DNA from 3 places in the Suilimivivens sp. genome. Region 3 is predicted to be linked to each of the others. Evidence: predicted binding sites of a transcription regulator. Region 3 holds the regulator's gene; each other region holds the start of a gene.
What was found. Region 3 encodes HrcA, which represses chaperone genes, less so after heat shock. Its sites were predicted from a motif close to TGTTAGCACTCNNNNNNNNNGAGTGCTAACA; they were not measured.
Positions count from the first base shown of each region.

Region 1 (10,065 bases), on a different contig from region 3:
TCACTCTCGTCAGTGCGGCTGCCACCATCTTTTCAGCAAGCCTGCCATCATAGAGTCCCGGGATTCCGGCATATACTACCATCACTGCCACAAAGGAAGCACCGATAAAATTGCCCACAAATACGAAGAACCAGTTCTTCAGCATTTCTGTCAGTTTAATCTTCTTTTCCAAAAGAGAGATAATGATCAGGTTATTTCCGGTAAACAGCTCACTTCCGGCGATCAGCACCATCGCCATACCGGCAGGGAATACACAGGCACTTAACAGCCTTGCCACAGAAGGATTCTCTATCGTTGCTGAGGCTGTCGTTGATGCGATCCCCGCAAAGCCGATATAAATACCGGCAAAAATACCAAGCACAAGCATCTTGAAGGCTGACAGTCTTACCTTGTGGAGTCCGATCTCCACAAAATTCTTTGCTATTTCCAAAGGCGAATGCATAACTTCATTCCTTTCTTCTTCAAATCTACAGGAAAAAAGCCTGCAGAATCCCTTCCGCAGGCCTTTCTACTTATTTTAGTATACAACATTACAGATTAATATTCAATGCCTCATAGGGGATCTCTATTCCAATATATCCGGATGCATAAGGTCCATATTCATAAGGCGAATACTCGATCACAATTCCATCTGTCCCATACCGCATCAGCATATCCAGCGATGCGTTATCGTAAAGGTCTGCATAGGCGGCATCCTCACTGTCCCAGCCGAAATAAGGATCCGGATTGTCCTTCCAGTTCTGTACACTGTACTGTGCCACAATATCCTTAAACTCCTCTACACTTCCCTGATACAGATCTGCCAGTGTCTTTTCCTCTCCTGTAGTCAGATCAAACAGATAATGGCTGCGATAGGGATAGCCATGGGCACCGCCAGTATATTCATAACCGCTGTAATCCACTGTCAGATAGTCTGCTCCAAGCACTTCCACCCGGCTCAGTTCATTATCATAAGATAAAGGATACATGCTCCGGGAATATCCATCCAGTTCGTCATTCCCGGTCAGATAAGAGAGCTCCTGTGCTGCTCCATCTTCCGCATACCGGATATCCCCTTCCCAGATCTCCTTCAGGGTCTCATTGATCCGTTCTGCCTGCTCATAGGAGGGATCCAGCTTAAAGCATTCCTGATAATACTCATAAACATCGATGTCATAGCTGTCACTAACCACTGTTTTTTTAATGCCTTCTACTGTTCCATATTGTCTGAAATCACGTTTCTCATCCCATACAGAAAGGTATGCTCCGGGATAAGACTTTCCCCCGGCCGGGGTTTTCCCGATTTCGTCTTCTGAAAGCACAGCCCAGCCAATGCTGTCCTCTTCCATGGCAGCAAAATAATACCTTCCCTGATAAACATCAAAACCACTGACTCCTGCCGTAATCGTATTCATCGGCGGTCCGGCAAGTCTTCCCGCCTCATACAGAAAAGTTTCTTCTCCTGTCTTAAGCTCATAGCTGTAGATCTGTTTCCTGTCGAATACTTCCCTTTCTTCCTGTTTTTCCTCACTCTGATAATAGTACAGCTTATCCTCTGTAAGCTTTAACGGTATTGCCCTTTTATCCTCTGACTTCTCATTCCAGGTAAAGAGTGTCTGCTCTTCCCCTGTTCTATTATCATGCAGGATCAGACTTCCATCATACAGATCATATCTGTCCTCTTCCGGGTAATCTGTGTAGCTATATACCGTATAATCACTGTTTACCTCATCCACATCATACGTATCGTGGAGCAGTGCAGATTCCCAGAGAAGATTTCCATCCGTATCATAGCTGATCAGACGGTTTCCCTCACTGTCAAAGGTGATCAGTTCACCGCATGATTTCAGTGACTCCAGTGCTCTTTTCCAGTTTGCATAAATGCTTCCTTCTGCAAAGCCCGGAAGCTCTGCAAGCTTCTGATACCTGTCTCCCTGCTGCCAGCCCTCTGACGTTTTCGTAAAATCGATGACCTTTGTTTCGGAGGAATTATTAAAATTCGCATAATCTTCCATCACGTACTCTACGATCAGGCTTCCGTCCACGTACTCCATCTGCAGTGCCCAGCTCATCGTGTCATCAATATCCAGGAGTACTGTTTCCTCTCCGTCCTCTACCGCACACAGCCTGCGTTCCAGCTCTCCGCTGTCTGTGCTTTCGGAATTCTGCTCCTGATAAACAGCCACAAACACTATTCCATCCCCATAGACTGCACTCTGCACATAATATCCTTCCCCGGCTTCGTATAAAAGGTCTGCTGTGCCATCCGGCTGCACACCTACGACCTTCTTCCTTCCTGCAAGGAGCAGCACATCCTCTGCCTGATCTTCCCTGCCGGTTTCGTCCTCTGCGCTCAGATCCTCATCTGCCTGTGCATCTGTCTGTCCTGCTTCCTGCTGATTCGCTTCGCCTTCTGCTCCTGCCGGTAAATCTGCGTCAGCTTTTCCTGTGCAGCCTGCAGATACAAATACTGCTGCCAGCAGGATCGCCAGAAACCAGCCCTGTTTTCTTTTCCATGTACACTTCATCTTTATTCCCCTCTGTTATGCGGTTTCTTTGGATTTCAGTGTAACATAGAGAGGCTAAGAACTCAATGATGATCTATGAAATCAGATCAGTCAAACAAAATTTCATCCACCGTTACAAATTCGTACCCCTCCTTCAATAACTGGTCCACTACCATGAGTGCAGCCTGCACGGTAGATTCATACTCATCATGCATGAGGATAATATCATTTTCTCCGGCTTTTGCCAGAATGCTTCTTGCGATACAGTCGGCATTGGATGAACACCAGTCCAGAGGATCCACAGTCCAGAGTACAGGGAACATATTCAGTTCTGTTTCAAAGGTTTTGTCCCATGCGCCATAAGGCGGCCTTACATATTCCGTCTCCTTTCCGGTAATATCATAAATCACCTGATTGGTTCTGATCAGTTCCTCCTTAAATGTATCCCTGTTGGAGGGGCGCAGCTGTACATGGCTGTAAGTGTGATTTCCAATCAGATGTCCTTCTTCGTCCATTCTTTCAATCAGCTCCGGATAGTTTTCTGCCTGTTCCCCGGTCACAAAAAAAGTAGCCTTCACCTTTCGCTCCAGAAGGCCATCCAGAAGCTGCTTCGTATATACCGGATGTGGACCGTCATCAAAGGTGATGGCTATTTTCTTATTTTCAGGCTCTTCCACCTGTTCTGCATCTGCCAGTGTTTCCTGGATTTCCTCTCCTTCACAGAAAACTGCTGAAAAATCTGTTTTTTCCTGCCTCTTTTCCTGTTCTCCGTGCCAGGCATTAAGCAAAACCAGAGCAAGCAATAATAAAAGAAGCATACAGGACAGGATTCTTTTCGTAAGGCTCATGAAGGAAATCTCCCTCTTTTGCTCTCTTATCCTATCTATATGCTTCTGCATTTCTATCCATGTCTTTTCAGGAAAATAAGCCGCAGGCGGTTCACTAAAAGTTTGCAATAATTTTTAGCAGGCATAAAAACACTATCTGTAGCAGATATCAAATGCTGGTCTCATATCCTCTACACACCGATCCCAAGTGTCCTGATCAGAGCATAAACTGCTGCGCACAATACCACAGTAAGCAGCAGCATGGCAAAGATCTGCCCTCTTTTATCTGCCTCCTTCTGACTTATCGCACGTCTTCTTTTCTTCTCTGTTTTCTTTGGTTCTTCTGCTACATCAATAAATTCAAGTTCTTCTTTTTGCATATCACATCACCTCTCACAGCTATAACGTGATTATAGCAAAAATTTCTTCAAAAAAACTGTAGCCATTCTTAAAGCTGTCTAAAGATTTTCTTAAGGCAGCTCAGGCTGTAAATTCACTGTACAATGCCACATGGTCATAAATACACCGCCATGCACTGGTAGAATCGGCAGTCACACAGATATAACCGTTTCCGTTCTGATCCTCTCCATAGCTGGCTGCACAGTTTCCGGACTGCACCACATACCCGGTCTTGCCACAGACGATCTCTGCCCCGGTTTCCTTATCCTCGATCCGGCGCAGAAACCAGTTGGATATGGTAATCCCATCCGGGTGCTCTGCCGTAGCAGATGTCGTATAAGTATGTGCTGACATAACCTCTCTGCAAAGTGGATTATCCATCGCCGCTTCCATGATCATCGCCATATCATAAACTGTGCAGCGATGTGCCTCATCATATAATCCGACACAGTTGGTAAAATGTGCCGTGTCAGAAAGGCCAAGCTTCTGCAGCTTTTCATTCATCAGCTCCACAAATGCCTCCTGACTCCCGGCCACATAGGTTGCCAGTGCCAGTGCAGCATCTGCGCCGGAGGGCAGGATCGTTCCATAGAAAAGATCCTGTACTGTCACCCTTTCATTCTCTGCGAAGCCCACACTGCTGCAGTCGTTACTGTAGCTGTAGTCTGTAATATCTATAGTGATCGTCACCTTATCGTCAAGATTCTTTTCCTCAATCTGCTCTGCTGCCACAAGTACCGTCAGGATCTTGGTCATGGATGCCGGATCAATGACCTGTCTGGCTGCCCGCTGTGCAAGGATCTCATTTTTCCTCAGATCGATAAAAATAGCATTGCTGCTGATGACCTCCTCGCTGACTGCTTTCATATCCGGCGATTCTGCTGCCTCATATATTTTATTTTCTTCAGGCTCTGCTGCCTGTACTTCTGCTGGCTCTTTCTGATCTGCTAAAGGTAAGGACTCCTCTGCTTCTGTTTCCGCCACTGCCTGAAGCTCTGCTGTTTCTGTCTGTACACCCTGCTGCTCTTTATTCTTATTTCTTTTTGAAATACCATTACCGATCAGAACAACCAGAACAGCTATAAAAACTACAGCTCCAATTGCACCAAAGCGGAAGTACTTCCGAAACAGTGCCTGCTGCTGCTTCTTACGCTTCATCTCTGCGAGCCGGCGCTGCCTTCTTTCTCTGGCTGCATCATATTCATCAAACTGCTCTTCCAATAATCAAACTCCTCTATATACACTGCTGCTTCCGCAGCCGCTTGTTTTCCTTCTGCTATGGCCGCTCTCGAAGCCGCTCGTTTTCCTTCTGCGCACACAAAGAACAGGATAGCCTTACGGCTATCCTGCAATAAACTGATTCTTCTCTCCATCGTAGGTATATCCTATCCCAGAAAGTGTCTTCTGTATCTGCCCCTTATCCTCATCCAGATCCTCACACAGAGCATCCAGACTTCCATAAAAATCACGGAGCTTCATATTTATAATACTCAAAAGCATATCTGCGTCCTGCGGTAACATCCTGTAACCTCCTGTCTGTTTCTGCAGTCCTTATGCTTTCTTCTCCACCCTGGCTGTAAGCTCTCCGTTCACTGCATCGATCAGGATCGTATCACCCTCATCCGTCTCATCAGCAAGGATCAGCTTGGCTGCCAGTGTTTCAACATATTTCTGTACATATCGCTTCAAGGGCCTTGCACCATAAACCGGATCATAGGCATTCTCCACGATCAGGTTCTCTGCTTCCGGAGTCAGCTTTACGGTAAGCTCCTTATCTGCAAGTCTCTTATTCAGGTCTGCAATGATAAGTTTAATTATGCCACCGATATTATCTCTGGTCAATGGTTTGAACAAAATCGTTTCGTCCAGACGGTTCAGGAATTCCGGTCTGAAGTGGGCACGCAGATCATTCATAACCTGCTTCTTTGCTTCTTCACTGATATTGCCCTTCTCATCAATTCCATCCAGCAGATAGGATGCTCCGATATTGGAGGTCATGATCAGGATCGTATTCTTAAAGTCTACGGTACGTCCCTGAGAATCCGTGATACGTCCATCATCCAGTACCTGCAGAAGTACATTAAATACATCCGGATGAGCCTTTTCGATCTCATCAAACAGGACAACGGAATACGGTTTCCTCCTGACGGCCTCTGTCAGCTGTCCGCCCTCTTCATAACCAACATATCCAGGAGGCGCTCCGATCAGTCTGGACACAGAATATTTCTCCATGTACTCGCTCATATCGATACGCACCATATTGTTCTCATCATCAAACAGGGCTGCTGCCAGAGCCTTGGCAAGCTCTGTCTTACCTACACCGGTAGGTCCGAGGAACAGGAAGGAACCGATCGGCTTTCTGGGATCCTTGATACCTGCCTTGGAACGGATGATCGCCTCTGTCACCTTCGTAACACCCTCATCCTGTCCGATCACTCTCTTATGCAGCTCCTCATCCAGATGCAGTGTCTTGTTTCGTTCACTCTCCGTCAGCTTGGCAACCGGGATACCTGTCCATCTGGAAATGATCCTTGCGATCTCCTCCTCGGATACGCTCTCATGAACCAGGGAAAGATCCTTATTCTTTACGTTTGCTTCCTCGATCTCAAGCTGCTTCTTCAGGCTTGGAAGGGTACTGTAGTTCAGTTCACTGGCCTTGGCAAAATCACCCTCCCGCTGAGCAATCTCTATCTGATTATTAACATTTTCAATCTCCTCACGGAGCTTTGACAGCTTCTCAACGGAAGCCTTTTCATTCTCCCACTGTGCCTTTCTGTTACTGAACTCTTCCTTCAGCTCAGCCAGCTCCTTCTGAAGATCCTCCAGTCTCTCCTGGCTGAGTCTGTCATCCTCCTTTTTCAGGGCGATCTCTTCAATTGAAAGCTGGTCGATCTTACGCTTCAGCTCATCCAGCTCTGTAGGCATGGAGTCCAGCTCCGTCTTGATCAGGGCACAGGCTTCATCCACCAGGTCAATCGCCTTATCCGGCAGGAACCTGTCAGAAATGTATCTGTGAGAAAGCACTGCTGCACTGACGAGGGCATTGTCCATGATCTTGACACCATGGTAGACCTCATATCTCTCTTTCAGTCCACGGAGAATGGAAATAGTATCCTCAACAGTAGGCTCCTCTACCATAACCGGCTGGAAACGACGCTCCAGTGCTGCATCCTTCTCAATATACTGACGATACTCGTCCAACGTGGTTGCCCCGATACAGTGCAGCTCACCTCTTGCCAGCATAGGCTTTAACATATTACCGGCATCCAGTGCACCATCTGTCTTGCCTGCACCAACAATGGTATGCAGCTCATCAATGAACAGAATGATCTGTCCCTCACTGTTCTTCACATCCTCAAGAACCGCTTTCAGACGCTCCTCAAATTCTCCTCTGTACTTGGCACCCGCTACCAGTGCTCCCATGTCCAGTGCAAAAATCTTCTTATCCTTCAGTCCCTGCGGTACATCACCTTTCACAATACGCTGTGCCAGACCTTCTACAACTGCTGTCTTACCTACACCAGGCTCACCGATCAGAACCGGGTTGTTCTTCGTCTTACGGGAAAGGATACGGATCACATTCCTGATCTCGTTATCCCTGCCAATAACCGGATCCAGCTTCTGGTCTCTGGCCTTCTCTACCAGATCCTGTCCGTATTTAGTAAGTGTATCATAGGTTGCCTCCGGATTGTCGCTGGTCACTCTCTGATTGCCTCTTACTGTAGACAATGCCTGTAAAAACCGCTCTCTGGTGATGCCAAACTCACGGAACAGCTCCTTCATGGAAGGACTCGGATACTTGATCATGGCGAGCATCAGATGTTCCACAGAGACATACTCATCTCCAAACACCTTCATCTCATCCTCAGCAGAGATCAGTACCTTGTTCAGATACTGCCCCACATAGGGCTGTCCTCCCTGAACCTTGGTTCTCTTACTGATCATCTCTTCGACTTTGTTCACAAAGTACTGCTGGTTGATCTCCATCTTCTCGATCATTTTTAAAATCAGGCTGTCCTCCATAGTCAGCAGACTATAAAGAAGATGCTCCTGCTCTATTTCCTGATTGCCATAATCGCTGGCAATTTTCTCACATCCCTGCACGGCTTCCATAGATTTCTGGGTAAATTTATTGATGTTCATAAGCACACCTCCTACTCATGTTCTATTGATACTATAACACCAGTTGTTAGCACTGTCAAGAAGTGAGTGCTAATTATTTGTGAAACTTCTGTGAAATTTATGAGTCACACATATTTCCTGGAAAAGCTTTTCCTCCGCCCCCACCTGACAGGAAGATCTCTTTTAAAACAGATCCAGCATATTATCAAGATAGATTTCTTCCCTGACACGAAGCTGATACTCCGGCTTCGTCATATAATAAAGAAGAAACTCCAGTATCAGTGCACTGCCAAGTCCCCGGCCTTCAATCTTGAAGTTGGAAAATCCCATAGGCAGATACACGTTCCTTATGTCGTCAATACCGATAAATCCCGGATTTTCCATTGCTTTTGAAAAGCGATAGCCCTCCCTGATATCCGGTGCCTTGCAGGAAAAATCAGGACAGACTTCCCCAAGATTCTTTCTACTGACTGCTTCGTAGCAGCGTTTTCTGTCTTTACACCCAAAGAAACAGCACTCATTACACAGAAATTCTACCTTGTCCCTTTGCTCCTCTGTCAGTGTCTGCAGTCTGTCAAAAGCTTTATTTAACCGGAAATCCGGCACCACATACAGGAACTCTGATCTTTCCACTTCTTCTCTGAACTGTTGAAAATCTGTCAGTACTTTGGTCGTAGAGGAAACAAAATAGAGATTTGGATACTTTTCTTTTATGTAATCCAGCAGAAGATCAGAATAAATAATAACTCCATTCCTGATTTTGCTGCCCGCATCAAACAGTCTGCAGAGGTCATTGCATTTTTTATCTGAAAGATGTTTCTTAGTAAGCAGTGAATTGCTGAAAGTCAGTCTGGCAGAAATTCCATATTTCTCCATGAGAGAAAGAGCCTCCAAAGGGTCATGGCCTCCAAAGGATGTCCGTCCTCCGCCCCAGATACAGTCCGAGGGTGCCCCATAGACAGATCCAATTTCACACCAGTCATAAAAATATTCCCTGTGAGCATAAAACAGCGGCAAAAAGACACTGTAAAACTCATAAAATTCAAACAACCCGGGAAGATGATAATATGCTGTCTCTTTTTTCACGCTCTCCATGTCCTATCTGTACTCCAGTATTTCTTCCAGCTTCTTTCTTGAAGTAGCCCCACAGAATATTAAAACGCAGTAATCTGGTCTATCGCGTACAATGGCAGATTGACGAGCCATTCTTCTTTTTTATAATCTGCCATAGATGTACGAACAGATATTTCAGGTGAAAATTTTTCCTGATAACTCTTCAAACTCTTCGCTCTGAGATTTACCTCTGCTTTTACTTCAACTGGGACAATCTTTCCTCCTGTGTCAACCACAAAGTCAATCTCGCAGGAGCCTCTGTCATTGGTGTAATAATAAATATCCAAATCCTCAATATTTTTTAACTGCTGGCAAACATATTGCTCTGTCAGTGCGCCTTTAAATTCTACAAAAAGATCATTTCCATCAAGCAGCGTATGCTGACGCAGTCCGGCCATACAGCCAAGAAGTCCAACATCCACTACAAACAGTTTAAATGCCTTCAGGTCCTCATAAGCCCGCAAAGGAATACCTGCCGTATTGACACGGCTGATTTTATGAACAAGTCCACAATCACTGAGCCACATAATTGCCGCCTCATAATCCTTCGCGCGAGCCCCTTCCCTGACAAGGCCATAAATAAACTTCTTATTTTCCTTCGCCAACTGAGAAGGAATACTGTTCCATATCATACGTAATCTCGGAACGATTTCATTAGGTGCATGCTTTGAGAAATCCTGTTCATAGGCCATAAGAATCCGCCTTTGAATTTCGCGAACCTCATTAAAATCTTTATTCTCTGCGAAGCTTTGCACAGCTTCAGGCATACCACCAACATAATAATAGTGTTTCAGTGCGTCAATATATGTCAGCTTAAAACTTGTGATCATTTGAAAATCCCGTTTGTCAATCAGTTCAGCAAATCTTTCCTGCCCATTTGCCATCAGAAACTCTCTGAAAGAAAGAGGATAAAGATTCATGAAATCTACCTTGCCAACTGGAAAAGATGTTCCCTGATGCAGAGCAATGCCAAGTAAGGAACCTGCACACACAATATGATACTGCGGCGCATTTTCATAAAAATATTTAAGTGAAGAAAGCGCCCTTGGAACTTCCTGTACTTCATCGAAGATCAATAAGGTATTGTCAGGATCAATTTTGTGTCCTGCATACAATTC
Region 1 is NZ_JAXXXI010000022.1:614-10,678, reverse strand. It holds gene WJQ40_RS02850 (formate/nitrite transporter family protein) at 1-442, opposite strand, end outside; gene WJQ40_RS02845 (RsiV family protein) at 531-2,507, opposite strand; gene WJQ40_RS02840 (polysaccharide deacetylase family protein) at 2,594-3,334, opposite strand; gene WJQ40_RS02835 (hypothetical protein) at 3,505-3,693, opposite strand; gene WJQ40_RS02830 (serine hydrolase) at 3,794-4,933, opposite strand; gene WJQ40_RS02825 (DUF4250 domain-containing protein) at 5,054-5,233, opposite strand; gene clpB (ATP-dependent chaperone ClpB) at 5,264-7,855, opposite strand; gene WJQ40_RS02815 (hypothetical protein) at 8,018-8,929, opposite strand; gene WJQ40_RS02810 (ATP-binding protein) at 8,989-10,065, opposite strand, start outside.
Region 1: the regulator HrcA is predicted to act here: its motif matches at 7,900-7,930, upstream of clpB (ATP-dependent chaperone ClpB).

Region 2 (10,065 bases), on a different contig from region 3:
AGTTCCATCTGGATCAGTCTGCTGCAGAGTCTCATCAGATTTTTGGCATCGATCCCTTCTCCACCTCTCTTACGGATCCATTCATAAGCCTTTTCATACATACCACGCATGATAAGGAAGCTGAGAATCTCTGCATAACAGGAATTATCTGCCATTTCATAGGTTATTTCAGAAAGGAAGCTGTCAAGCTCCTGCATTTTATCTTTTTCATAGAAATACCGTATCAGATTCATACGGATATCCCGCCGCATATTATCTTCCAGAACCCTGTAGCCGCATATACGCATCATGAGCTGCACATTCTCTTCATTGATCACAGCCAGTACGCGTCCTCTTTCACACATCCAGATATCAAGGTTCACATCATCTGTGATATAAACTGCTGCCATTCTGGCAAGCTTGTCCGGGATCAGCATTCTTTCCAGTTCATAATCTTCTTCCCGGCAGTATCGACAGCCACCGCTATCCTCCAGGAAGATACGACAGTCACTTCCATAAACCGGCAGATAAACTTCCCTGCCACCTGCCTTAAACGCCACCTCGCCCTTCTGCTTCTCATATACGATGACAACCCGATGGATATCCGCTCTTCTGATCTGAAGTCTGTGAATAAAGACTGCCTCAGCCAGCCCCCCTGCCGTTTCTTCTGTAATCATGCTTTCTGTCACGATATTCCGGTACAGATAGGAAAGCCATTTGTTATTCTTTCCTTTCATCATCTGAAAGACCACAAAGCGCTCTATCTGCTCCTTGTAGTTCTCATAAATCTCCGGATAGGTTTCTTTGTTTTTATGTACATAAGCATACAGAAACGCATTGTGCAGATTGTCAAGACTGCTGTCAAAGGCAAAATACATCAGTACGATCTTTGGCAATACCGTCCTGTCAGAAAGCTTTACCGACATCATATAATACTCATACAGTCTGGTGATTCTAAGCTGCTTCTCAATCCCCTTTGCATACCATTCAAAGGCTTCCTCATCCATTTTACAGCCCTTGATCAGAAGTGTGCAGACCGCACGCAGTGGTTCATCTGAAGGTACAAGCTCACAGCACTTCTTCAGAAGCTGATATACCTGTTCCTGATATTGTTTTTCCTTAAAGGACAGAAATACGATCTGCTCAGCAATCTGCGGATTCAGCAGCCCTTTCTTCAGCGCATAGGTCAGTACCTGCAGTTCAAAGCCACTCAGCTTCATCAGAAGCGTAGGTGACGCATTCATCAGATTATATGCTTCTATGTAAAGCACCGGACTGATACAGCCCAATTTATACTGATCCTCCAGTACCATCCATTTGGCAGACGGGCTCTTGCCATATTCCTCTGAAAGATATAAAAGCAGCCAGGCGATCCGCCAGTTATCCGGATTCTGCGCATAGATCCTCTCCACCTGCAGAGCCACCTCGTCTATGTAGGACTCTTCTCTGTTGATCAGGGTGGTCAGATACAGATCGTAACAATAAAGTGCCGGATCAAAGCTCCCTGCCATGGCTTCCTCTGTTTTGGACAGAAGCCAGTTTGCTTCACTGTAACGCTCCTGGGTTACCATGAGCTGCACCTGCATCAGTCTGGAAGCATAATCCTTCTCATCTGCACTGACCAGTGTCTCCAGGATCTTTTCTGTTTCCTGCATCCAGGATGCTGCACTGATCTTTTTGGTACGAAAGGCTTCATAATACTGCATCAGACTTAAGATGGCATGTTTTTTCTGCAGCCGCAGGTTCGGTATCCTTCCTGTTCCTGACGATGTACAGACCTGTACTGTGACTGCCAGATCTGTATAGGCATTCTTCAGATGGATGATCCCATAATTTCTGCCTCCGTGAAGCCTGTCCTCAGCCAGGTAAAAGGGTAATCTGTAACAATTCCCAAGGAAGTCTTCCTCTCTGATATAATCCTTTTCCAGTACCAGGAAATCCCCCTCTGCTGTCACGGAAAGGTCGCTGCAGCCCCAGCCATTCCGATTGATCACTACTTTGTATTCTGTATTTTCTTTCGGTGAATCGATACGGATTTCAGGCTCTTCCAAAAGAAACTGGACCTTCTGTTTCTTCTTGATTGCAAGCAGAAATTCCTCTACATTCTGTTCTCTTCTTTCTCCTGCACAAAGACCTCTGTATATGGTGTAATACTGTCTGTCCACTCCCTGAAAGATCGCTTTGAACTGTGCAGAATAAAAGAGCCTGACAGCTTCCTCAAAATTAGTTTTAGCCAGATTGGTAAAATGAAACAGATTCCGGATCGTGCCAAGACTGGATTCCATATAGACTGGCACAATATTAACTTCATAAGGGATCGTATACTCTCCCTGATTGGAGATAATGGAAAATTCTCCCCTGATGCACTCGCCTTCTTCCAGATCTGCAGCATCAAACTGGTAACTGATCTCTTCCTCATAACCGGTAAAATTCTCTGTCAGGCATTTCATCCTGAGTCTCGAGGATGACACCCTGCCCTCAGTAAGCTGATTCTTTGGTCCATATATGGTAAAGGAGCCTTCGCAGATCTCTCCGCTATGCACCGACAATTCAATTCTCGGCGTGGAAAAATCCAGAAAACGGTTTTCTTTATTAAATTCACCTGCCAATATCCTGTCAACTGCACTCAGCACCTTTGTAGCTCCTTTTCCTTATCCGCCAGAAGACAGACAGTCCTTCCGCCCTGAAAAAAATCCGGGCACAGGGCTGCTGCCTAAAGGCAAAAATGTCCATGATTAATTAATAGTATACCATTAGAAAGCACTCTTCTGCAATGGCAAAACACTCCTATGGTTCTGCAATTCTGGTAACTCCGACATAGATATTTGAAATACTGTACCAGGTTGGATAATCTGTCACACCAGTCTGCTCCAGATTGAAAATTTTCTGAAATGCCCTGACTGCCTTTGCTGTTTCCGGTCCATAGATCCCATCTGCAGCAATTATCGGAATTGCAGGATAGTTCTGTGCGATCCTGTTAAGCTGATTCTGAAGCTGACGCACCTTTTCACCGGATGAGCCTATTGACAGAGCATAGCCCGGATAGGAGGACGGCACACCAGAAATACTCTCTGCCGTATTGATATACATATCATTTCCATAATAATAACGAAGGATCTCAATAGGCGTATAGCCTTCCCCTGCCAGATACTGTGATCCCCACTGGCTTAAGCCATTGCAGGTCACTCTCCTTCCATCACAGTAAGAAGTAAAGATTGGCTGCCTCACACCCGGTCTTGACAGATAATTGGCAAAAATACTGTCTATGATCCTGTCTATGTTGGAATAAATATTTCTGCCATAGATCCAGTTCTGATCATAGGCCGTAGAAGAAGTAATGGTAAAAGGATAACCCTTTCCTCTGTACCACTCCGTATAGACCCGGTTTAAGGTAAATGACATGATTGCCAGCGCATTGGCATAAATGGCATTTTCTTCCCAGGTGGCATACACTTCGGAGGAAACCACGTTTTTGATATAATCCCTGTATTTCACATAATAGTTCTGTGCACTGGCATCATCCGGCACACCATCATGTACCACAATATATTCCGGAATCACGACCCTGCTTAAAACAATCTCTCCCGTTTCCTCTATCGGCTTGATCTCAGCCTCCGGAATCTTTGGCGGATAATCTCCATAGAGGGTATGATCAGGAATAATCACACTTTCCATATCCCCTTCTGCTGTTTCCAGTGGCTTTAAAGAAACCGGCTGCAGTGCCAGGGTGTCCGGCAGGATCTCTGTTCCTGAAACCATGGCAGACTCATACCCGGGAGCCTCCACAAGAACTGTATATTCACTGTATGGTCTCTGCTCAGAGGGTTCAACACTGTAATCCAGCGGCGGTGCTGCAAGCTCTATCCGTTCTGTCTGTCCGGAGGAATCCGTACTCAGCTTTTCTATCGGAGCATTTGGCTCTCCTGAATATGATATGGTAACGGCAGCATCCTTCACCGGGATCAGTCCAAGAGAAGACGTGACATTGATCTGCAGCCTTCCCCTGGCACTCCCTGTCTGTAAACTTTCCTCAGGCATAAAAATACCCCTGCATAGTCTTTCTTTATTCTATGCAGGGGTTATCTGTCTTGTTACTTTTCTTATTTAGTCAGAAGCAGCATGATATCATTGCTTCTTGTGATAAACTTGCTCATGGCTTCCGGCTCAAGGGGTGCCTGCTGAAGCAGCGCCAGATCATATAGCTGTTCGCAGATCATGGAAACATTACTGTCATCCGTATGATCAAGTACATACTGTACCAGCGGATGGTTGGCATTCAGCACCAGTGTCTCGCCTTCCTTTCCATAATCTCCCATATCCATACCGGGCATTGCATACATTTTCATCATGTCCTGCATTCTCCGGCTCTCCTCGGAAAGTGTCATCATGGAAGCGATCTTCTTATTCTTCAGCTTCTCCACCTTGATCTCGATCTTGTCCTTCTTAAGGGCCTTCTTCATCACCTTGCCAATGGTCTCAGCAGCCTTTGTAAGCTCTTCTTCTGCCTTCTTGCTGGTCTTTGACTTCAGGGAATCTGTAAGGTCTGCATCGATCCTCTTGAATTTAATGCCCTCGTTCTTGGCCTCAAGCTGGGAAATAAACGGCTGGTCAATATTGTGGTTCAGGATCACAGCATCCATTTTGGCAGCCTTGAACATGTTGATATACTGGCTCTGCTGCTTCTCATCCGTTACATAATAGATGACTTTTTCTTTCTTCTCTTCTGCCTCTGCATCCTTGTCAGCAGCTTCTGTTTCGGCAGCTTCTGCGCTCTCATCTGTACTCTTCTCTTCTGTCTCTTCCTTATTCTCTGCCTCATCCGGGTCGATCTTATTGACCTCAAGACATTCAGGAAGCGTCAGATATTTGCCGTCCAGATTCTTGAACAGAATGTAATCTGTCATCTTTTCGCAGAATTTGTCATCCTTCAGACAGCCAAACTTGATGAAAGGACTGATATCATCCCAGTACTTGTCATACTCTTCCTTCTCGGTCTTGCACATACCAGCCAGTTTATCGGCAACCTTCTTGGAAATATAATCGGAGATCTTCTTTACAAAGCCGTCATTCTGCAGTGCGCTTCTGGATACATTCAGCGGCAGATCAGGACAGTCGATCACACCCTTTAACAGCATCAGGAACTCAGGGATGACCTCCTTGATATTGTCAGCGATAAATACCTGGTTATTGTACAGCTTGATGGTTCCTTCGATGGACTCATACTCCATATTGATCCTTGGGAAGTACAGGATACCCTTCAGGTTAAAAGGATAATCCATGTTCAGGTGGATCCAGAATAAAGGCTCCTTATAGTCCTTAAATACATTTCTGTAAAATTCCAGATACTCTTCCTTCGTACATTCACTGGGATTCTTCATCCAGAGAGGATTGGTATCATTCAGAAGCTCAGGTCTCTTTACGATCTTAAGCTTCTCCTCATCGCCTTCCTTCTCCGGCTTGATCTCCTCTACAACCACATCATCAGGGCGCTTCTCATCTGCCTTGATGGTTTCTGTCTCCTTGGTATTTGCCTTGGAAAGGTATATTTCGGTAGGCATGAAGGAACAGTATTTCTTAATAACCTCTCTTGCCTTGTATTCATTGCAGAACTCCAGTACATCTTCATTAACAAACAGGGTGATCTTCGTTCCCACCTCTGCCTTGTCACCTTCTGTCATGGTAAATTCTGTACCGCCATCACATTCCCAGTGAACAGCCTTCGCACCTTCTTTGTAGGAAAGGGTATCAATGTGTACCTCATCAGCTACCATAAATGCCGAATAAAAGCCAAGTCCGAAATGGCCAATGATCTGGTCATTATCTGTCTTGTCCTTATATTTACTGATGAAGTCTGTCGCTCCGGAAAAAGCGATCTGGTTGATATATTCCTCTACCTCATCTGCGGTCATACCGATACCATTATCGGTGAAGGACAGTGTCTTTGCTTCCGGATCCACTACAACATCAATCCTTGCCTTATAATTCTCCGGCAGCTCATACTCTCCCATCATATCCAGCTTCTTCAGCTTCGTGATCGCATCACAGCCGTTAGAGATCAGTTCTCTGTAAAAGATATCGTGATCTGAATACAGCCACTTCTTTATAATCGGGAATATGTTTTCACTGTTAATTGATAAGCTTCCATGCTTTTCTGCCATGGTAATCACTCCTTTTCTTTCCTGTATCAATGCTTATATTCCATTTCAGTTTATTACATCTAGGAAATAGTGTAGTTCTGTCAATCCGAAAAGTCAAGGCAAAATTAGCACTCATTATTAATGAGTGCTAACAAATCATGTGAAACATCAGGAAACATCAGGGTTTCCGGCAATTATTAACTTTTTATAAAATTCCGTCAAAGAATTTATTAAAGACATCAAAGAAATCGGATGTCGTAATATTCTCTGTCCCAGCAAGAGACACACTCTGCCATAGATCTTCATTAAGATTCCGGGTCAGGGCTGCAACAAAGTCCTCATACTCCTGCCCAAATACCTCTTCCCGCCTTTTCTCCACGATCTTGACCTTATTGGCATCGGTCTCGGTACGGTTAAAGGTACTGATACATTTGATCAGATAATAACCATCCGGTGTCTCTACAATATCACTGATCTCATCCGTCTCCAGATTAAAGGCGGCATCCTCAAAGGCCTGATCCTTCTCACCTTTTCCAAAGGAGCAGGTTCCTTCCTCGCTGTCACTGTATTTCAGGATCAGCTCCTCAAAATCTGCCTCTTCGTTTTTCAGCAGTGAACGAACCTCCTCCGCTTTTTTTAGGATCTCCCGCTTCTCTTCTGCAGAATATTCGATCTTCTTTCCGCTGCCATCAAGGATACAGGTTCTGAAATAAATATACTGGACTGTTATGGTTCTTGCTTCATCATCACTGATCTCCGGATTGATATCCTTGATGATATACTGGTAGACCTTTCTTGCCAGTGCATATTCCCGGTACAGCTCCTCTACATCCTTTACTGTGATCTGCAGCGCGCTCTTTTCCTCCTCGCTCAAGGACTGGAAATAAGTTTCTGCCGCCTGCATGACCCTGGCCTCCTCCTCTTCACTCAAAGCCACTCCGTTCTGTCTTGCCAGAAGGTTCATGGTTTTCTGCTGTGCGAGCTGTGCAAGGACAGTTTCCTTAATATTTTCCTCCAGTGTCACACCATCCAGGCTGACATTCCATATTTCCCTGCCGTATACACTTTCATACCGGTTCTTGGTATTGATCAGATAAACCATGGCTTCCGGGAGTGTACAGGACATATCCTCGATCCGGAACACCTCATTTTTCTCAAATCCGGTCGTCAGCACAACTTTGGAGCCTTTCAGCGAATCCATACAGCCTGAAAGAAGCAGGAGCAGCACTGTAAGGAGTGCTGCTGCCATGCGCCTGTTTCTGTTTCTCATGCATTCATTCCCTTTAAGATACTTCTTGCCACACTGATACCGTTAGCTGATGCCTGCTGGAGTCCTCTTGTCACACCGGCACCGTCCCCAATAGCACGAAGTCCCTTAATGCTCGTTTCAAAATCACTGTTTACGATTACTCTGTTGGAATAAAACTTTACTTCCACACCATAAAGAAGAGTCTCATCACTGGCAATACCCGGTGTGATCTTATCAAGTGCTTCCAGCATCTCCTCTATATCCACCATGATCCTGTGAGGGAATACCAGGGAAAGATCTCCGGGTACTGCATCCTTCAGGGTAGGGATCAGGTTATTCCTGCAGAGTCTTTCTTCTGTAGTTCTTCTGCCTCTCTTAAAATCACCAAAGGTCTGTACCAGGATCCTGCCGCCACAGAGCATATTGGAAAGCTGTGCGATCTGCTTGCCATATTCGATCGGTGTCTTGAACGGCTTCGTAAAATTCTTGCTGACAAGGATCGCAAAATTGGTATTGTGTGTCTTATGATCCTTTGCCTTATAGGCATGCCCATTGACAACAGCAAGGCCGCCCTCATAATATTCTGTTGCCACTTCTCCGGAAGGATTGGTACAGAAGGTTCTTACCTTATCATCAAAAGTCGGCGTATGATAGATCAGCTTGGCTTCATACAGATTATCATTCAGATACTGCATGACCTCATCTCTGACCTCAACACGCACACCAACATCTACGGTGCCAGGCGTGGTCTCGATCCCAACCTCTTCGCATTTATCCTTAAACCAGTCAGCACCTTCCCTTCCTACTGCGGATACCACTTCACTGCCGTAGTAAACATCTCCCTTATCGGTTCTGACGCCAACTGCCTTTCCATCCTCTACCAGGATCTCTTCCACCATAGTATTAAAGATCAGCTCTGCTCCCTCATCCATCAGATGCTTCTGAAGCTTTGCATAGATCTTGTAGCCTTCCTCTGTTCCAAGGTGCCTGATCGGGCACTCGACAAGCTTTAAATTTGCACCAATAGCCCTTCTTCTGATCTCGCGGATCACATCCTGCTTATCTATACCATAAACATTTCTGTCTGCTCCAAATTTCAGATAGATCTCATCTGATTCATGGATCAGCTCTGCTGTCTTTTCATAGCCGAGAATTTCCGGCAGATTGCCGCCTACATCCGGGGAAAGGGAAAGCTTTCCATCTGAGAATGCGCCGGCGCCGGCAAATCCTGTTGTAATGGAACAGGGCTTGCAGCCTACACACTGCAGAGTTGTTCTCTTTGGGCACACTCTTTTCTCTATGGAACGTCCTTTTTCAATGACGATCACCTTCAGATCCGGCTTCTGACGAAGCAGCTCATAGGCACAGAATATGCCTCCGGGTCCTGCTCCTATAATAATGACATCTGCTCTTTTTTCCATTTAACTAAGCTTCCTCCTTCGCTGACACGCAATGCGGGTCGGACTCACTCTGCGGTTTTACCGCATACTCTTTTAGAATACCACAAGTTGATACGTACTTCCAGTACTGGTTTTCTTAACCTGGATCTGATTTTCGATTTTTTCAGAAAGAAGCGGTACATGGGAAATGATCCCGATCATCCGGTCGCTCTCTGCAAGACTCATCAGCGTCTGACATGCCTGTTCTAGAGATTCCTGATCCAGGGATCCAAACCCCTCATCGATGAACAGTGCATCTACCTGTATTCCACCGCAATATGCCTGTACTACATCACTCATTCCAAGTGCAAGGGATAAGGACACCTTAAAGGTTTCGCCTCCCGAAAGTGTTTTCACGGATCTGTACCTTCCGGTATAATAGTCCAGCACCTCCATATCCAGACTATCCTTACTCCTTCCGTCAGTCACCTCTTTGGTACGATACAGGGTATACCGGCCGCCGCTCATCATGGCAAGGCGCAGATTTGCCGCCTTCAGGATTTCCTCAAAATAAGCAGCAAGTACATACTGCTCCAGCACAAGACGTTTCTTGTTATTTCCATTTACGGCATCATCCAGATCCTTGATGATACCGTACTTTTCAGAAAGAGCCGTGCTCTTTTCCTTCTTTTCTTTTAAAGAATGGTACAGCTTTTCCGTTTCATTCCTGTTTTTCCAGAGACGGCTGCCTGCTTCTGTAAGACTGTCTTTCTTTTTCCGGATCTCTGCAAGCTTCTGCTGCTCCTCTGCCGGGTTTCTCTGCTCCCGCACCTTAAGCTCTTCCTCAAGATGATGGATCAGGTGCTCCTTAGCATGGCACCGCTGTCTGTAATCCCTTACTGCTTCCTGCTCTTCCTTCCGTTTCTGTTCCGGAAGAAAAGCAGCCCGGTATTCTTCTTCCCCTATAAAGCCAGCCTTTTGCAGCTCATCCCGGAAGTTTCCCCTGGCAAGCCCTTCTTTTTCCAAAAGCACCTGTCTTTCCTGCCTAAGTGCCTCTTTTGTTTTTTTCTTTTCTGAAATACGAAGACAGATCTCCTCTGCTTCCTTCCTCTGCTTTTCGAAATCTGATCTTTTATGAAAATCAGGATATTCCCTGATCTCTGCTGGCAGCTCCTGCATTTTCTCTATCAGCTCCTGCTGCATCCTCCGGCTTTTCTCTGCCTCCCTATCCAGCAGATCCCTGGCCTCCCTGCAGGCTCTCGTTTCTCCATGGATCTTCAAAAGCTCCTGCCTTTTCTTCTCTGAAAACAGCTTCTTTTCT
Region 2 is NZ_JAXXXI010000044.1:37,120-47,184, forward strand. It holds gene WJQ40_RS09000 (DUF5717 family protein) at 1-2,612, opposite strand, end outside; gene WJQ40_RS09005 (peptidoglycan-binding protein) at 2,767-4,017, opposite strand; gene htpG (molecular chaperone HtpG) at 4,080-6,137, opposite strand; gene WJQ40_RS09015 (peptidylprolyl isomerase) at 6,322-7,386, opposite strand; gene WJQ40_RS09020 (FAD-dependent protein) at 7,383-8,786, opposite strand; gene WJQ40_RS09025 (SMC family ATPase) at 8,859-10,065, opposite strand, start outside.
Region 2: the regulator HrcA is predicted to act here: its motif matches at 6,240-6,270, upstream of htpG (molecular chaperone HtpG).

Region 3 (10,065 bases):
CAACTACATCATCTGCAGGTCCTGCACCTGCCCCGGCATCAGCTGCACCCTGGCCGCCCATGCCACTCATATCAGGTCCTGCCTGACCGCCCTGTGCCTGCTGCATGTTCTCATACATCTTTGTGAACAGCTGCTGTGCACTGGTTGTCAGCTTTTCCTTGGCTGCCTTCAGCTCATCAATGTCATTGTCACTCATTTCCTGATCCTTGGTTCTCTCGAGGATATCCTTGACCGCTTTAAGATCTGCCTCAACAGAAGCCTTCTCAGAAGCATCGATCTTGTCTCCCACCTCGCTGAGAGCCTTTTCTGTCTGGAATACGAAGGAATCTGCCTCGTTACGTGTATCAATGGCTTCCTTTCTCTTCTTATCCTGTGCTTCAAACTCAGCGGCTTCCTTAACAGCCTTATCAATTTCAGCATCTGACATGTTGGAGCCTGCTGTAATGGTAATGTGCTGTTCCTTACCTGTACCAAGATCCTTTGCAGATACATTTACAATACCGTTTGCATCGATATCAAAGGTAACCTCGATCTGCGGAACACCTCTCATTGCCGGAGGGATACCATCCAGTCTGAACTGTCCAAGAGACTTGTTATCTCTTGCAAACTGTCTTTCACCCTGTACAACGTTGATATCAACGGCTGTCTGGTTATCTGCTGCAGTAGAGAAGATCTGGCTCTTCTTGGTAGGAATTGTTGTATTTCTCTCAATCAGCCTTGTTGCAATACCACCCATAGTCTCAATGGAAAGAGAAAGGGGTGTTACATCCAGAAGCAGGATCTCACCTGCACCGGCATCGCCTGCCAGCTTACCGCCCTGGATAGAAGCACCAAGTGCTACACACTCATCAGGGTTCAGGCTCTTGCTGGGTTCTTTGCCTGTTAACTGTCTTACCTTATCCTGTACAGCAGGAATACGTGTGGAACCACCTACCAGTAATACCTGACCTAAATCTGCATTGGTAATTCCAGCATCCTTCATAGCGTTCTGAACAGGGATTGCTGTTCTCTCTACAAGCTCATGTGTCAGTTCATCAAACTTAGCTCTTGTAAGGTTCATATCAAAGTGCTTCGGTCCTTCAGCAGTTGCTGTGATGAAAGGCAGGTTGATATTGGTTGTTGTTGCGGAAGACAGCTCCTTCTTTGCCTTCTCTGCAGCTTCCTTTAATCTCTGAAGTGCCATCTTGTCATTTGACAGATCCACACCCTCTGCTTTCTTGAACTCGTCGATCATCCACTGTGTCAGTCTGTTATCAAAGTCATCACCGCCAAGGTGTGTATCACCGTTTGTAGCAAGAACTTCGATGACACCGTCACCGATCTCAATGATGGAAACATCGAAGGTACCACCACCAAGGTCATAAACCATGATCTTCTGCTCTTTTTCATTATCAAGTCCATAAGCCAGTGCTGCTGCTGTAGGCTCGTTGATGATACGCTTTACATCAAGACCAGCGATCTTACCTGCATCCTTGGTTGCCTGACGCTGTGCATCATTGAAGTACGCGGGAACAGTGATAACTGCCTCTGTTACCTTCTCACCAAGGTAGCTCTCAGCATCTGCTTTCAGCTTCTGAAGGATCATAGCTGAAATCTGCTGAGGAGAATACTTCTTACCATTAATTGTACGTCCTCTGTCAGTACCCATATCTCTCTTAATAGAAGAAATGGTGTTCTCTGCATTAGTAACTGCCTGACGCTTTGCAGGCTCACCGATCAGTCTCTCTCCTGTCTTTGTGAATGCTACGACAGAGGGAGTTGTTCTTGCGCCTTCTGCGTTGGCGATAACGGTGGGCTTACCACCTTCCATAACTGCTACGCAGCTGTTTGTTGTACCTAAGTCAATACCAATGATCTTACTCATAATTCTCTCCTCCTGAAAGTTTAATCTCTTTTATTGTTCTGTTACATTGAAAAATAACTGTGATTCCTTTATTATGCAACTACTGCTACCATACTGTGCCTTACTACAGCATCTCTGTAAGTATAGCCCTTTAAAAGCTCCTGAGCGATCACGCCGGACTCATACTCATCGCTTTCTACCTGCATCACTGCATTGTGCAGTGCCGGGTCAAATTCCTCTCCCACTGCCGGTATGACCTTTACCTCCATCTTGTCAAGCTCTGTCATGAGCTGTCTGTAGATCATCTCCATACCTTCTGCAAAAGGAGTACCCTTCTCCTCTTCCGGGATCGTGGCCAGACCTCTTTCGAAGTTATCTACCACGGGAAGGATCTTCTCGATCACACTTTTCGCACCGGTTTCAAACATGGCTGTCTTTTCCTTGTCGGTACGCTTACGGAAGTTATCAAATTCAGCCATCTGGCGTCTGACCTTATCCTCCAGCTCTTCGATCTTCTCCTTCATGGCATCCTGCTTCTTGTCTGCCTTCTGTTTCTTCTTGAAAGCCTTCTTATCTTCTTTGGCTTCCTCTTCCTGCACTTTTTCTGTCTCTTCAGAAGCTTCTTCCACTTCTGCTTCTGTTTCCTCTGCAGGTGTCTCCGGTTCCTCTTCCGGTGTTTCTATTTCAATTTCTTTCTTAATATCCTTTTCATCTGCCATCTGCTTCATTCCTCTCCTTGCTACGTCTTTTTATTGTAAAGCTCATCAAGCTGATGCGTAATGGTCTTCAGAGTTCCAATTACCTTATCGTAGTCCATACGCTTTGGTCCGATAATTCCTATCGTACCTCTCATGCCTTCTCCCAGTTCATAGGTAGCAGTTACCACACTGCAGTCCTGCATGGACTGGATCTGAGTCTCGTTTCCAATATAAACCTGAATGCCTGTTTCATTATTATCAGAAAGGCTGTCCTGTACAAGCTCTGTCAGCTTCTCCTTCTCTTCGAAGGTGTTGATCAGCTCACTCGCCTTCTGCTGGTCTGCAAGCTCAGGATACCTGAAAATATTATTGGCTCCGCTTGTATAGATCTCAAGATCCTCTTCCTCTTTGATCCCTTCTGCAAGCGCATCTACCACGTCTCCGACGATGGTACTGTGTATGCCTGCCTGCTGTTTCATCCTTGTGATCATCGGAAGATTGATCTCCTCCGGCGCCAGACCGCTTAAATGTGTATTCAGCAGGATGTTCAGCTTCAGAAGTGTTTCATCATCCAGCTCCTCTGCTACGGGAAGGATATTGTTCTTGATCATGTTACCTTCCATAACGATCACAGCAAGCAGCTGATTCTTATCTACTCTGGAAAGCTGCAGGAATTTGATCTTGTTCTTATGAACTGCCGGTGCCGAGATCATGGAGGCATAGTTGGTATTCACCGCCAGAAGCTTTGCTACCTGCTTCAGCAGATTATCCATCTTGTCTTCCTTCTCCAGAATGAGCTCCTTCAGTTCTTCCAGTTCCTTATCCTTCTTCTCCATCATGGTATCCACATATAAGCGGTATCCCTTATCAGAAGGAATTCTTCCTGCGGAGGTATGGGGCTGTAAAATATAACCCATCTCTTCCAGATCAGCCATCTCGTTCCGTATCGTTGCCGAACTAAGATTCAGATCTGTATATTTGGAAATGGTCCTGCTTCCCACCGGTTCCCCGGTTTCCAGGTAATTACGGATAATGGCCTGCATGATCTTAATCTTTCTGTCATCCAGCTGCATATCCGTCATCCCCTTTCCAACTCTTTCTTTTATGGTTGTTAGCACTCAACTCATTAGAGTGCTAATATCTACATAACATAAACTATCACTTACTATGGGTATTGTCAACAGATATAACGAAAATATTTATTAAAAAATTCTAAAGATTATAAAGAAAAACCCTGCAGGAAAATCCTGCAGGATTTCTAATTTTTCTCTTATATTCCGGTCTTTAAGATCAGTCGCCGGATCTTCTTTCGCTGTACGATATCTTACTTTAGATAAAGAAGCTTCCTGTAATACTGCCGTTTACAACGAAGTATGTAGTATTCTCTTCAGGCTTTACATAAAGCTCTACATTCCTGATATCTTCTTCTCTTCCGTTCATGTCATATTTCCATACATCCCTGAAGATCTTCATCAGATCATCCGGTGTATAGGACTTGCCGCTGAACTGGAAGTTTACGGTTTCTTCTACTTCAGCTGTCTTCTTAACAGGTGCTTTCTTCTCTGCCTTGGCTGCTGGTGCTGCCTTCTTTACTTCAGCTTTCTTTGCAGGTGCCTTCTTCGCAGGTGCTTTCTTCTCTGCCTTGGCTGCCGGCGCTGCCTTCTTTACTTCAGCCTTCTTTGCTTCAACCTCTTTAACAGGTGCTGCTGCCTTGACCTCAGGCTTCTTCTCTTCTGCTGCCTTGGCTGCTGGTGCTGCCTTGGCGACTACCTTTGCTGTTGTCTTCTTAACTTCTTCCATAACAATGACTCCTTTCACACAAGAGCAGATCTCTCATGTCAATCAGCCGGTGAAAGCAGATACGCTGGCACACGTAAGGGTTCTCACCCGCATGAATTAGTATCTATATCATGATGAAAGTGTACTCCATAATTGAAATCCTGTCAACTTTCAGGCAGATAAGCCAAAATACAGAAGTACCAGGATGCCTAAAACAATACGATACCAGCCAAAAACCTTAAAGTCATGCTTCTTGATATAGCCCATCAGAAACCGCAGTACAAACACAGAGACAATAAACGATACCACCGTGCCGGTGAGCAGGCATGCCATTTCCATACCACTGAAGTCAAAGCCAAATTTTACTACCTTCAGAAGGCTTGCACCAAACATGACTGGGATCGCCAGGAAAAAGGTAAACTCTGCCGCTACCGTTCTGGAAATACCGATCATGATCGCACCAAGGATAGTAGCTCCGGATCTGGATGTACCTGGAAGCGCTGCTGCCACAAGCTGACACAGACCAATGATCAGTGCATCCCTGTAGGTTAGCTGGGTTAGCTTTGTTGTCACCGGTGTCCGGTTCTTATTCCAGTTCTCGATCACGATAAACAGAATACCTACAAGGACCAGCATCACAGCGACCACGATCACCTGTACAGTCACACCGCTTTCTCCGATTTCCTTTTCAAAAGCAGCACTGACCATATCATCAAAAAGAAGTCCGTAGATCACTGCCGGGATACAGGCCACTACGATCTTGACCCACATCCAGAAGGCATCCATGCTCAGCGCCACATTTCCCACTGCCGGATCTTTGGCGCTCTTCACGATGCCACCTTTTCTGGAGCGGAGATTCTTTTTGCTGTAGAAAGGCCAGATCTTATTCCAGAACAGAACCACAACTGCCAGAATGGCTCCAAGCTGGATGACCACATCAAACATCTGGAAAAATCCATCACTGGTCTCCTGAAACGGGATCAGCCTTTCTACCAGGATCAGGTGTCCGGTACTGCTGATCGGCAGCCATTCCGTGATGCCTTCCACGATTCCGTAGACGATTGCCTTTATGATCTCTAACATTTTGTTTCTCCCTTCAGGTATTCCATCAGTCTGTCATAATTTTTTTCTGCATCTGCATAGCCGGTCTCATACAGCTTCTGCAGTTTTCCTCTGTCCTTCTCAATCCTTCCCACACCACTTGGAAGCTGTGGTCTTAAAACAAAGGCCCTGCCTTCCTTTTCCTGTTCCTCCAGATAATCCAGTGTGGCGTTGTAGGTAAGATATCTGTTTTTCATCAGTTCATAAAGCTTTGGATATTTCCGGTACTTCATTTTAACCAGTCCTGCCACCTTGGTCGGCTTTCTGCGGTACCCTGCTTCCTTTGTCAGGATCACCACATTTTTCTGATTGCCATCCTCTATGGATCTCCGGATCGGGATAGCATCAGAAATTCCGCCATCCAGATATTTTCTGCCGTTCCAGCTGATGATATTGGCTACAAGAGGCAGTGAGGCCGATGCCCTGACCACTTCAATATCCTTCTTCATATCTTTAATAGGAATATATTCGGCAAGTCCTGTTTCTATGTTTGTAACTACACTGTAAAAGGTGCCCGGATACCGGTTGAAAGTATCATAATCGTACAGATTCAGTTCATCCGGAATCCTGTGATAGCACATCTCTGCCCCAAACAGATCCCCCGTTTTCAGCAGACTGTATACACTGCAGTAATTCTTATCATCCAGATAATCCACATTCACATGATAAGCCCTGCCCCGCTGCTTTGACAGAAAGCTGCACAGGGAACAGGCTCCTGCAGACACGCCGTAGCAGGAAGAAAATTCCAGCCCTTTATCCAGGAAAAAGTCCAGTACGCCGGATGAATACACACCCTTCATACCACCGCCTTCCAAAACAAGTCCTGCCTGGTACATACGCTCACTCCTTTTCTGCTGCCCGTGGCAGTCTTTAAAGCTATCCGCGCCTAATAATTCTCTTTCACGAATCTGCGGAGGGCTTCCAGGGATCTTTCCACCTTCTCCGTATCAATACAGTACGCCATACGGAAATATCCTTTAACCCCAAAACTGTCAGAGGGAACCAGAATCAGGTCATACTGCAGCGCTTTCCTACAGAATGCTACTGCATCCTCTTCCAGTGCCTTTGGGAAAATGTAGAAGGTGCCTCCCGGTCTGACACAGGAAAAGCCAAGATCTGTCAGTGCCTGATAAAGCAGCTTCATATTGGTCTCATATACCTTCATATCCGCTGTTTCATCTACTACCTTTGCTACCGCAAGCTGGATACTGGAGGACGGGCAGTTATGTCCGATCCCTCTTGAGATCTGTCCCATCATGGGTACCAGAAGCTCTGCATCCCTGCATGCTGGATTCACTGCCACATAACCGATACGTTCACCGGGAAGGGACAGGGACTTGGAATAGGAATAGCAGGACAGAGTATTTGCATAAAACCTTGAAACATAAGGAAGCTCTGCCCCGTCAAAAACGATCTCCCTGTAAGGTTCATCGGAAATGATAAAGATCTCGTGTCCATATTCCTGCTGCTTTTCTGTCAGAAGTTTTGCCAGCTTTTCCAGTGTTTCTGCGCTGTAAACAGCTCCGGACGGATTGTTCGGGGTATTGATGAGCACTGCTGCCGTATTTTCGTTCAGCATTTCAGTAAGCTTCTCAAAATTGATCTGGAAGCTCTCCGTATCAGCAGGAACCACCTTTAAAACAGCTCCTGTCAGATTGACATAGGGACCATATTCCGGGAAATAGGGTGCGAAGGTCAGTACCTCATCCCCCGGCTTTGTCACACAGCGCAGGGCATGTGCCAGAGCGCCTGCGGCACCGGATGTCGGGAAAATATATTCCGGTGTATAGTTCATGCCAAATCTCCGGTTCAGGGACGCAGCCACGCTTTCCTTGAATACGGGAAGTCCAAGACTTGGACTGTAGCCGTGCAGCTCCATGGAAGTCTTTGTCTTAAGGAGCTCTTCCATCTCCTTTGTATAATCGTCCGGCACCGGTACAGACGGATTTCCCAGACTGTAATCGAATACATTTTCATATCCGATCTCTTTTCCTCTCGCTGCGGCGAATTCGGAAAACTCCCTGATTACGGATTTTCCTCCAAGCATGTTTTTGTACTGTTCATTGATCATAGTTAGTCTTTCCTGCTTTCTTTATTTTACAGAAGATGCGATCAGTGTCATATCTCCCTGCAGATCCACCTTGCCAAAGCCTGAAGGAAGGATAAAGTGATCTCCCTTTCTGATCATCTGTCCATTTACAAGACCTTCTCCCTCGATCACGCTCATGATCAGGAAAGGATGCTCCTGCTCAAAGGAAACCGGCTCTGTTACGGTTAATTTGTATACCTTGTAATAATCACAGGCGATCAGCTCATTCATAGTGTTTGCTGGCAGATCTGCTGCGTGGCTTACACTGTCCTCTGCGGAAGGTGCCGGTACAGTGATCACATCGATACTCTGCTGTACATGAAGCTCACGGGGCTTTCCATCGGAAAGTCTGTCATAGTCATACACACGATAGGTAATATCGCTGTTCTGCTGGGTCTCCAGGATCATCAGGCCTCCCTTGATCGCGTGGACAGTTCCGGGATTGATCTGGATAAAGTCCCCCTTCTTCACCGGTACTTCACGGATCAGCTCTGACCATCTCTTCTGATCGATCATTTCCTTCAGCTCTTCTCTGCTGCCTGCATTATGGCCAACCACCAGTGTCGCATCCTCAGGGCAGTCCAGAATATACCAGCACTCTGTCTTTCCAAGAGATCCGTTCTCATGTACCTTGGCATAGGCATCATCAGGATGTACCTGGATACTTAAATCTGCCTTGGCATCAATGATCTTGATCAGCAGAGGGAACCGGTCAAGAGGAAGGTTTCCAAACAGCTCCGGCTCCTCTTTGAACAGCTCGGAAAGCTTTCTGCCTGCATATTCCCCTTCTCTTACGGTGCAGTCTCCGTTTGGATGTGCGCTGACTGCCCAGCACTCACCTGTCCTGTCACTGGGGATCTCATAGCCAAACTTCTCGGCAAGCTGATTGCCGCCCCAGATCATTTCCTTAAACACAGGATTCAAAAACAAAATCGGCCTTGTCTTCTTGTTCACAGTTAACTCCCTTCCATTGGATTCTATGATTTTCTGATACCAGAATGCAGAATCCTTCACAATTCTTTTCTGTGTCTTAAAATCTACATATACAATACCAAAACGCTCGGTATATCCCTTGTCCCATTCAAAATTATCAAGAAAGGTCCACAGGAAATAGCCCCGCACATCAGCACCGTCATCATTTGCTCTCTGCAGTGCAGAAATATACAGATCCAGGAAATTCTGTCTGTTGGGATCATGTACATGGCCATCCAGTGACACATCATCATGACAGGACATGCCGTTCTCTGTAATGTAAAGAGGTAAATGATACCGCTCATACAGGAACTTCACGCCATAGTAGAAGCACTCCGGCGTAACCGGCCAGCCTGCTGCTGTCTTGGCAGCGCCTGCTTCCCTGTCCACATACTCCGGCTCTCCGTCCTCGCCCTGTCTCATCATATATCCGTTATAAATGTTTTGTCCCATAAAATCAAGGGGCTGGGAAATAAGTTCCATATCCTCATCTGTAATTTCCGGCAGATACTCAGCAAATTTCTTAAGTCCCTCTTCCGGATATTTTCCGAGAAATACCGGATCATTGAACCATGCCACATTCCAGGTCCAGTTGTCCATGGGCTGGTGGAAGCCAAACAGCGTCTTTCTTGCTGCCTCGATATCCTCTGGTGAGTCAGTAGCAGGATATGCCATGCCACAGGTCGGCGCATAGCCTACCTTGATCGGTCTGCTGGCATATTTCCGGAGATTGATAACTGCCTGGCCATGGGCACGAAGTGCATTGTGGGCGATCTGGAATACATCTTTATAAGGAAGCTTTAGCCCCGGCGCATGCACTCCCGACAGGTGTCCAAGTCCCACAAAGCATTCCGGCTCATTTAAGGTAATGAAATATTCGCAGATATCAGAGAAATTCTCTGCCACTACCTTCGCATATTCTCCGAACCATTGTATCACATCCTCATTCAGCCAGCCGCCCTTGTCCTGCAGCGCCTGCGGAAATTCCCAGTGATACATGGTGATATACGGCTCGATCCCGTTCTCCTTCATGGAAAGGATCATGTCCCGGTACATAGCAATAGCCTTTTCATTCACCTTTCCCGTACCTTCCGGCAGGATCCTCGCCCAGCTCATGGAAAAGCGGTACGCTTTGATCCCAAGCAGCTTCATCAGCTTATAATCCTCTTTATATCTGTGCATGTGGTCACAGGCGGTATACGCATCCTTGCCATCCAGGATCCTTCCCTCTTCGGCAAAGGTATCCCAGATGTTCTTACCGCATCCATCCTCCGGATCTCTTCCCTCTACCTGATAGGCGCTGCTGGCAACGCCCCACACAAAATCATCACGAAACATAGTTTTATCTCCTTTTATTCCGAATTTCCCTGTCAGCAGGATCCAATGACGGATACCAGGTAAAACGGAACTGCATCCTGCTCTGTTGCTTCCACAATCTCGATCTCTACCTTATGTATACCGGGTTCCATATGTCTTGTCACCGTATCAATATACAGACAGTCTCCCCATGTCTCCTTAAAGTTTCCATCTAATACCATAGCCGTATCTTCTCTGCCATCTACTGTAACCTTTGCAATGGGAGT
Region 3 is NZ_JAXXXI010000004.1:49,902-59,966, reverse strand. It holds gene dnaK (molecular chaperone DnaK) at 1-1,864, opposite strand, end outside; gene grpE (nucleotide exchange factor GrpE) at 1,936-2,562, opposite strand; gene hrcA (heat-inducible transcriptional repressor HrcA) at 2,583-3,614, opposite strand; gene WJQ40_RS00585 (DUF6465 family protein) at 3,871-4,341, opposite strand; gene WJQ40_RS00580 (undecaprenyl-diphosphate phosphatase) at 4,492-5,403, opposite strand; gene WJQ40_RS00575 (patatin family protein) at 5,397-6,257, opposite strand; gene WJQ40_RS00570 (pyridoxal phosphate-dependent aminotransferase) at 6,308-7,492, opposite strand; gene WJQ40_RS00565 (GH1 family beta-glucosidase) at 7,514-9,820, opposite strand; gene WJQ40_RS00560 (SGNH/GDSL hydrolase family protein) at 9,853-10,065, opposite strand, start outside.